One region of the Desulfosporosinus sp. Sb-LF genome, then DNA from elsewhere that is predicted to be linked to it. Evidence: riboswitches for the same ligand, from Rfam matches in the RefSeq annotation. Region 1 holds a riboswitch; the other holds the start of a gene.
What was found. Region 1 has a riboswitch for cyclic di-GMP ahead of E4K68_RS02120 (HD-GYP domain-containing protein). Riboswitches for the same ligand answer to the same signal wherever they lie in the genome.

Region 1 (4,218 bases):
TTAGGGCCTTAAAAAGCCACCGCGCAGCGGTTCAGTACAGTGTGCATATCGGACTCAGTTTAAAGGAACTTACGAAACATGTTTCTTTTCTAGACTTTACTCTTTAGTCACATCCCTTACTAGAAGTAAGCGTTTCAAAGATTCTGCCAATGCTAATCCAAATATTGAGGCGCCTAGAAAGTTAGAAACGATGGTATAAGTGTGTGTATAAGCTAATTCTGGCATTTTAAATATACTTGTTATACTATAAATAACTCCCATAAGACTAATCCCGTAGACCCATCCCTTAAACAAATAATGTTCGTCATTTAAATATTTCATGAGGTGAGCAAACAGAATACCTAAAAGGCCAGAAAAAATAGTACGTGCTGTCAAAGCAGTAATGGTTTGTAAACTATCTATGGGTTTGTTACCAAATAGAATTATAGCCATCTCGTCTAGTAAACGTCTTTGAGCAAAATTAGAGTAATATGATATTAAATTTCCTATTCCCTCCAATATACCCGCAATAATTCCTGCAAAAAAACCATATAATGTCCTATCCTTCATCTAATAATCATCCTCTCTTTAAATTCGCCCGATAATTTCTTCCTTAGTGGGACTTTCTCGCGATCTCTGGCTATAAGGACACTTGGCCTTGGCCATCCATAGCAAGGCAACACATTTAGTTAGTATTACAGAAAATGAGAGATTCAATACTGGGTGCTTTCCATATCCTTCGTTATAGGACGCAAAGTTTAAAAAAAGGTAAATTTCGGGAGAGGATCATAGTTGGGAATTAGTACGTGTAAGTGGTATCTGTGGAAGATGTGAGAAATAGTTAAGGCCTCCAGATTTCGCTGGAGGCCTTTGGATATCATGATCATCATTTTTTGGCTAATTAGTCAGTATGAATGCCTACATCTCTTTTCAGCCTACTTCTTTGAATTCCACACGATCTATGAACCGAGTTAAATCCTGCATTAAATCTACGTATATCTCCTTATTGAGAAGTCTACCATTGTTATCAATTAAAAGACGAATAAGAGGTCGAGTTGGCATTTTCAAGGGTACCGCCGCGATCACTCCCATTTCTCGGGTATTGAGAGTAACGATTGCATTTTCGGGATACAAAATGAGGGATTCTCGAAAAGCTTGTACCACTAGCGGGTTAAAGTCCTTTCCTGACCAAGCAAGAATCATTTCGAGAGCATGGTAGGGCGGTAGACCTTTGCGATATGGTCTATCGGCAGTTAATGCTTCATAAACGTCGCTAACTGCTACAATTTGAGCATCGAGATGAATGTTATTTCCTCTTGATCCATTTGGATATCCCGTCCCATTCCAACGTTCATGATGTTTTTCAATAGTTGCTAGCACTCCTGGTAATAAACGGGTATATTTCAGCATTTCCATCCCAAACAGGGGGTGTAGTTTCATAACCTCAAACTCTCTACCCGTTAAACTACCTGGTTTATTTAAGATTTCCTTTGGCACCTTAAGCTTTCCAATGTCATGAAGCAATGCCCCCAATGTCAAATACTTAAGTCTCCTATCTATATATCCCAAACGCATACCTGTCAGTGTTGCTAATATAGCGACGTTCAGGCTATGCACGAACGTTCCATAATCATGATGTTTAAACGTCTCTACGTCTAATCGAACTGTATTAAGATTCAAATAGACATTTATGGGTTTTAGTTCATTTATAATAGTTTCTACGAGTGGCACCGTACTTTTAATCTGCTCAGGTTGAATAAGCTTTGCTTTATGGTAAATATCCCATAAAGAACCTACTAATTTTATGTACACATCCTTTGAAAAGGATTTTACCTTCTCAGCTTGATAGCTGTTTTCCGGTCCTTTCCAAACATAAACTTCTCGTTTTTGCAGGAGATCTCGTATTCCTTTTGTAACCAGCTGCCCCTTATGCAATAATAGAACTCCAATTTTATCAAAAAGATCAACACTCGTCGTCAAGCCAGTTTCGAAATTTGCTTGTATGCGTTCCAACGACCAATACATTGGTCTTACCCTCCTCCCGTTGCTACCCCTATACTTATGTTTTAAAATATATTTGATTTATAAGGCAAGTCTCTTTATGCGACCATTCATTATTAGTTACAGATATAAGGTTAAAAATTTATAGAAATTTCCTCCCCCCTTATAAAACAAAAATGACGCCTTAAATCAATGATCGGCGACAGAATTTTGTTCGTTCGGTAACCCGGCTATCTTAAACACTTAAGGTAAGACCCGTGGCTTTGCGTCCTCAGTTCTCACTGAGTTTGCCCTTATCGCAGAATATTAAATTACCTAAGGACCATCCAAGTCTACTTTAGTAGGACCTAAGCATCACTGAAACGTAGTATAATACATAATATGCTGAAGTACAACAAACTAATTTCATTATAGTGTATATTTACTTTATTATGACATTTAATTAATCATTATGATTAGAAACGACGTTTTACTAGTTTATTCTTTCTCCTACAACCCAAGTGATGAGATTCTTTTTAGTAAAAAAGGCCATAGCTCAAATTGTGGGGGGAGGGATATTTGCGTTTTGCGATTCCTTCAGTAAAATGGTGTCTTGGTCTGCAACAATCATCTACATCACCGGATGCCATTTGCATTTCCTCCTTTGCTTGAGATAGTACATGATATGCACAAGCTGAGTTATGTGGAGCAATATGGAAATATATAGTTTGACCTCATCTTTATGTCAATCTGAGTTTGAGCACCCGTAAATGGTTTTTATGAAGAATGTAAAAGGGAGAGCTACCAGCTCTCCCTTTTGTTTAGTGAAACGGATTATCATGTTTTGTACTTAGGTTATTTGATTTTGTTGTCTTTGTGTGTGCAATAATCCAAATGATTGATCTTGGGTGTTCTGGTTTAATAACACATTATAAGCCTGTTCCAACTTGGAATATTTATCTTTAAGTTCTTCTAATTCACTGGCCAAATCTTCTCTAGTAGCTTCATCTTTATGGCTCAAAAAGAACGCCTCCTTAAATATTTACCCTAAAACAGTATTTCCGGAATTGAGGGGATTATGTTTGAGATTTTAAAGTAATGAGAGAAGAGCTAATTCATAAACCACAAGCCAAATTGTTTCTATGGAAAATGTAAAAATGAGAGCTTGAACAGCGTTAATGATTGACTGCGCATCAATTGCGCTGCTGCTTGATCCTCCACCTAGAAAAGGCAAAGAATGATTAAGCAGACCCCGCTAGGAGAAGCCACCTCAATAAGGTTTAACAGATTTATAACTGCGCCAGGTGGAATAAATATCCGGAGTATTGTTCCTGGCAATGGACCACACTGGGTTGTTGGCCTTGATGTTGGATTTAGGCTGGTACAATTGGTTGTTTTATGGCGGCTCATTTAGCATACCTCTCTTTCTTTTGTGTGACTGTTAGAACAGTCCATAAGATTGAGAAGTGAAAGATGGGGAAAGTCAAACGGTTAACAGTGCCCACCGAATTGAGTTAAAAGGTCCAAGTTTGAGACCTAACCATCCACAAAATGAAGGAGGTGATAGCGTAACCGTATAATCTATGTTAAACTCCATGCAATGAGGTGCCGGCCATTGGCCGGATGAGATAAGAACGCCGGCCGGATACCGTAGGAACGGTGTCCGGATAGTTTAGGAATGCTTGGCCGGATGGCACAAGAACATCGGTCTGAATTAATGAGAATAGCCAGAAGCTGACAAACGCTCTGAACTGGCCTTATTGAACGTTATTCAAGAAGCCTATGTAAATGGCGTATCCACCCGGAAAATCGAGAAACTCACCAAGTCTTTAGGCATTGAATCCATGTCGCGAAGTCAAGTATCGATCATAGCCAAAGAACTGAACGAACAGGTTGAAGCCTTTCGTACCCGAAGGCTGGATAAAGTCTATCCGGTACTTTGGGTCGATGCTCTCAAGCAATATTTTATTAAACTGATAAATCGAAATTTGAAAGGTGTAATTAATGATTGAAACAGAAAGATTAACAATGCGACCATTTTATGAAAACGACTTGGGTATTATTATGAGTCTTTATTCTAATGAAGAAATAATGAGATATATGCCCAATGATGTCATGAATGTAGAGAAAGCCCAAAAGCATTTAAATAAAGTTGTATGTGATTGGAAAGAAAAACCACAAGTGAGTTTTGAAATGGCAGTAATTTCAAAATATGACCAGGAAAAAATTGGACGTTCCAGAATCCACTTAGATTATGAA
Region 2 (4,218 bases), on a different contig from region 1:
TGGTCCCTTGACTGCTGTTGTCATAGCAGCAGTAATTGCATCTGCTTGAGTTTGAGTGATGGTCCCTGCTGTTACAAGTTCTTTTAATCCGGCTTGAGGTCCTTTAGCGTCGCCCCTGTTCATGTCACCCTTATGAGGAGTAACAGCATCTGCTTGAACTTGGGTAATTGTACCTGCTTTAACAAGAGCATCTAAAGCCGTTTTAACTCCGTCTGGCCCCTTAACTGCGGTTGTCATAGCAGCTGTAATTGCATCTGCTTGAGTTTGAGTAATGGTCCCTGCTGTGACGAGTGCTTGTAATCCGCCTTGAGGTCCGTTGTGAGCTTCACCTTTAGTAATTGTCATTGTGGTTTTGAGAGCCGCTTGAACAGCGTCTTCTTGGACTTGAGTGATAGTTCCTGCTTTTAAAAGACTATCTAGACGATTTTGAAAACTGCCGTCAATTCCGCCTGACCTTGTTTGAGAAAACTTTGGAACTGATACTGTAGTGTTGCTTGTCGTAGCTGCGAATACAGCAGATGCCGATATAAGTGTTAATATAGAAGTAGCGATTGCAATTGTTTTTGTTTTTCTCATGATATTAACCTCTTTCATTTATAGTTTTGCAATATGTATTTGCAAGAACAATATCATTATGCAATAACTATCTGAACCATAGCTGAGGCTCGGCTGAAAGTTTGCTGAATCTCGCTAGATTATTTCATATCTTCAATTGTCGTTGACTTCAAATATGCTTGCTACCTATTTCTTTCTTATTATCAAGGAGTTCCTGCACGCTCTTAGGATTGTCCATTTTGGCATTAAGAGCAAACAAACTATATTTTAGACTTCCCATCTCACCTAACCGCAACCCCTACCTTAACACACGCTACTTCAGCCGTGGATTGTACTGTTACCTTTTCGACGAAATAATTCATCGTCAAACTTGCTTGTATAACTTTACTCCATTATTTCCTCCACCCTCATCCCACTCTCTAACTAAAAAACAAATGCGTTGGTGTGAGAATTTCTATCTTTGCTGTGCACCCCGTCAAGAGGACAATGAAAAAATAGAACGAAGTTTGCTGAATTGCTACCCGTCTAAAAAGCGGGTAGCAATTCTTTATGCGGCCTTTACGTACTGCTTATGGAACTCCATCGGCGTCATAATATACAAGCGGCGCTGTAAACGCCGATAATTATACATAGAAGATGTAATCAGAAATGGCTTGAACAAGATTCTCCCGGCTGGTGAATTTGTACCCGTAATACCTCTCGCGTTTGAGCTTGGTCTCATTTATATATCTTTTGTTGTGTTCCTTCGGTAGAAATCCTGTTGGTCCGTCTGTTTTGTATCTGAAGAGCCACTTCCTGAATGTCTCTTCAGATACGCCTGCTTCCTGATATGCTGACTTATATCCTATTTTCTTCGAGAGATACAATTCTACTATTCGTACCATCTCATCTACTGGAATTTTTCTCTGTTGTGACATAATTACCCCCAGACTGAACAGTTTTATTTCACTGTCCTGTCTGGGGGTGATTATGTCACTTCTCAACCAACGCATTAAATATTTCTTCGTCAAACTCTTCTAGCAGCGAATCCCTGCTGTTTATCGTCTCAGAGTTCGCCATCCTCATTTTTATCATAGCCAAGAAACCTTGTAGTTCTATAATAGTCCGAATGTTGAAACTCTATTGCGTCCTGTTTTTTTAGACTGATATAAGGCATGATCAGCCCACTTAATTAGGTCAGCTGGAAGAATATCATCCCCAGGCTTGAAGCTACCTACTCCTAAACTAACAGTAACTAAATTTTTGCACTTGGAAGTAACATGAGGAATCTGTAAATTCTCAATGGCCACTCGGATCTGTTCAGCTACTGCAAAAGCACCCGCCGAGTTGGTATTAGGTAATATAACAGAAAATTCTTCGCCGCCATAGCGAGCAAGAGAATCGCCCGGTCTCTTAATAGCGTTCTGAGCTGTTAAAGCTACCATACGTAGGCAATCGTCCCCTTGAAAGTGGCCATAAGTATCATTGTAGAGTTTGAAAAAATCAATGTCGAGCAATAGCAACGACAATGGAGTCTTTTCTCGTTTGGCCCGACTGAGTTCGTCGGCCAACTCTTCGTCAAAATGACGACGGTTAGCAACTCCCGTTAACCCATCTATTGAGGAAAGCAGCTGCAAAGTCTTGTTGACCGTTTCCAGTTGACGAGTAACCTCTAATAAACTCAATTCCCTTGCTTTACGGCAGTCTGTTTCTTTCTTTAGTTTTATAGCTGAGCGCACGCGAGCTAACAATTCGATATTGTCCAATGGTTTCGTAATATAATCCATGGCGCCAACAGAGAAAGCCAATTGAAGTTCTTCTTTTTCCGTTTTCGATGTTACCATAATTATTGGGATATCAAAAGTATCTTCGTTCTGCTTGATCATACGACAAGCCTCGATCCCATCAACATCGGGCATAATGATATCCATTAGAATCAAATCAATGGTTACTTTTCCGTCTACGGACAATTGATCAAGGAATTGATAGGCTTCTGTAGCAGATTGGGCAACTAAAATGTCCGTATAGCCACCAGATTCAAGGAGCGCTTGATTCATGCGTTGACTGTGTAAAGAGTCGTCTACGATTAGGATCGACATAAGACCACCTCACTAGAGAATTGAATGGATATACTCTTTGCCCTTCGAAACTGCATTAAAATGCCTAGTTTATAAATTGAATTTATAAACTAGGCCGGTTGCGCTACTTATTCCACATGTATCAAGCGCCCAAATAAAATACATGCTTCAAAATTTCCTTGTTTTCCTTATGCGATTGTTCATTTTGTCTCAACGCTCTCTTTCCATACATTAGTGTAACACAACCGAAATGTGTAAATTGTAGTAATATGTTTTGTTTTATGACTTTATATTTTTCTTACATGACGAAAATATTTCTATGTGCGAGCTTACCTCAAAAATGTTAAATATGAACCATTCTAACGTATTCCACGGACTGACCTCATGGCTAATTTCGGAAAATCTATGCAGACCCTACCTCTGAAACCCTTGCAACAAGCGAATTTCAATCCGTGAGTGTTTTCATGCTTACCACGGTCTCGACGTGCGTTGATGTTACTTCATTGGTAAGCGTCAATTCAAATCGCCCCGACCTAAAAATTTAGGTGGGGGCGATGAAATCATCGTTTTGATGGTACTTTACACGAATCGAGGGCCGTAAAGGCCTTAGTCTATCCTTAACACTTCCACACCCAAACTTCTATGAGTCTGTGTAATAAAGCCGGGCCATGTCTGTTTCACCTATTATCGTTACGGTATGTTCTTTCTTCCAAATAATCTCGGTGGAACCAGACGGTTTTTCTGCTATTATCGAGGTAACGTTCTTGTCATTATCAATTTCTTCAATTTGTAAAGTATATGGCTCCAGCATTTTTTGGGAGTCATGCTGGGAAGTAAAAGAAGCTGCATTGTTCAAATATGATTCTAATACATCTTTCAAGTTATGATTTGTTATTCTCGTATGATCAATGCCGATCCCGATATAAAATATTTTTTTATCGGGATTGCTAGCAAACCCAGTTATCGTGATTCCCGGCTCTTTGCTAAGTTGATTAATATTTTTCGCTAACGCATTCCCAACTTCCGAAAACTGTTTTATTTCTTGTCCTTTATAACAACCTGCAATAAGTAAAATTACACTCATTAACCCAAGGAATACAATCATATAACGAAAAGTGCACTTCATATAACACCCCCTTAAACAATTTCCTTTGCGTTACATTTGCAAATTCGGACAAAAATATCTATGACGTGATCAAAAATGAACTGTAATGTTGGTAAAACCGGACAAATTGTTAGAATTGTAATCGGCGTAGCAATCGTTCTATCAGGTTTATACTTGAATAATATCAGTCCAGCGAACACAACGCTACGCCAATCCAACGGATAATTTCATTGCTAAATATTTCGGCTCCTAATTTAGACATTTTTCAATCCCTGCAGAATATATAGCAAAAAGAATTCTTTTTTGGAGGTTAATGTGATGAGTGAGATCAATTATGAAAGGCATAAAAAAGGTAGATACTCTGACCCTTCTCCCTACCCTGAGGTGAAAGTTCTTGGCCCTAATCTCAATTATGCTGAAATATTAATGGATGACTATGCGGGTGTAGTCAGTGAGTTTACTGCCATTAGCCAATACCTTTATCATTATTTCTCATTTAAA

Region 2: it holds a riboswitch for cyclic di-GMP, as region 1 does, so the genes downstream of both, E4K68_RS19705 (diguanylate cyclase) here and E4K68_RS02120 (HD-GYP domain-containing protein) in region 1, are expected to answer to the same signal.

Annotation. Positions count from the first base shown of each region.
Region 1 is NZ_SPQR01000001.1:429,220-433,437, forward strand. It holds gene E4K68_RS02115 (hypothetical protein) at 97-549, opposite strand; gene E4K68_RS02120 (HD-GYP domain-containing protein) at 910-2,004, opposite strand; cyclic di-GMP riboswitch class I at 2,198-2,282, opposite strand; gene E4K68_RS20235 (hypothetical protein) at 2,810-2,980, opposite strand; gene E4K68_RS20240 (hypothetical protein) at 3,197-3,373, shown strand; partial or broken gene E4K68_RS02130 (transposase) at 3,699-3,914, shown strand; gene E4K68_RS02135 (GNAT family N-acetyltransferase) at 3,964-4,218, shown strand, end outside.
Region 2 is NZ_SPQR01000025.1:241-4,458, forward strand. It holds partial or broken gene E4K68_RS19695 (hypothetical protein) at 1-576, opposite strand, end outside; gene E4K68_RS19700 (IS3 family transposase) at 1,179-1,472, opposite strand; gene E4K68_RS19705 (diguanylate cyclase) at 1,650-2,633, opposite strand; cyclic di-GMP riboswitch class II at 2,717-2,800, opposite strand; gene E4K68_RS19710 (hypothetical protein) at 3,253-3,717, opposite strand; gene E4K68_RS19720 (manganese catalase family protein) at 4,036-4,218, shown strand, end outside.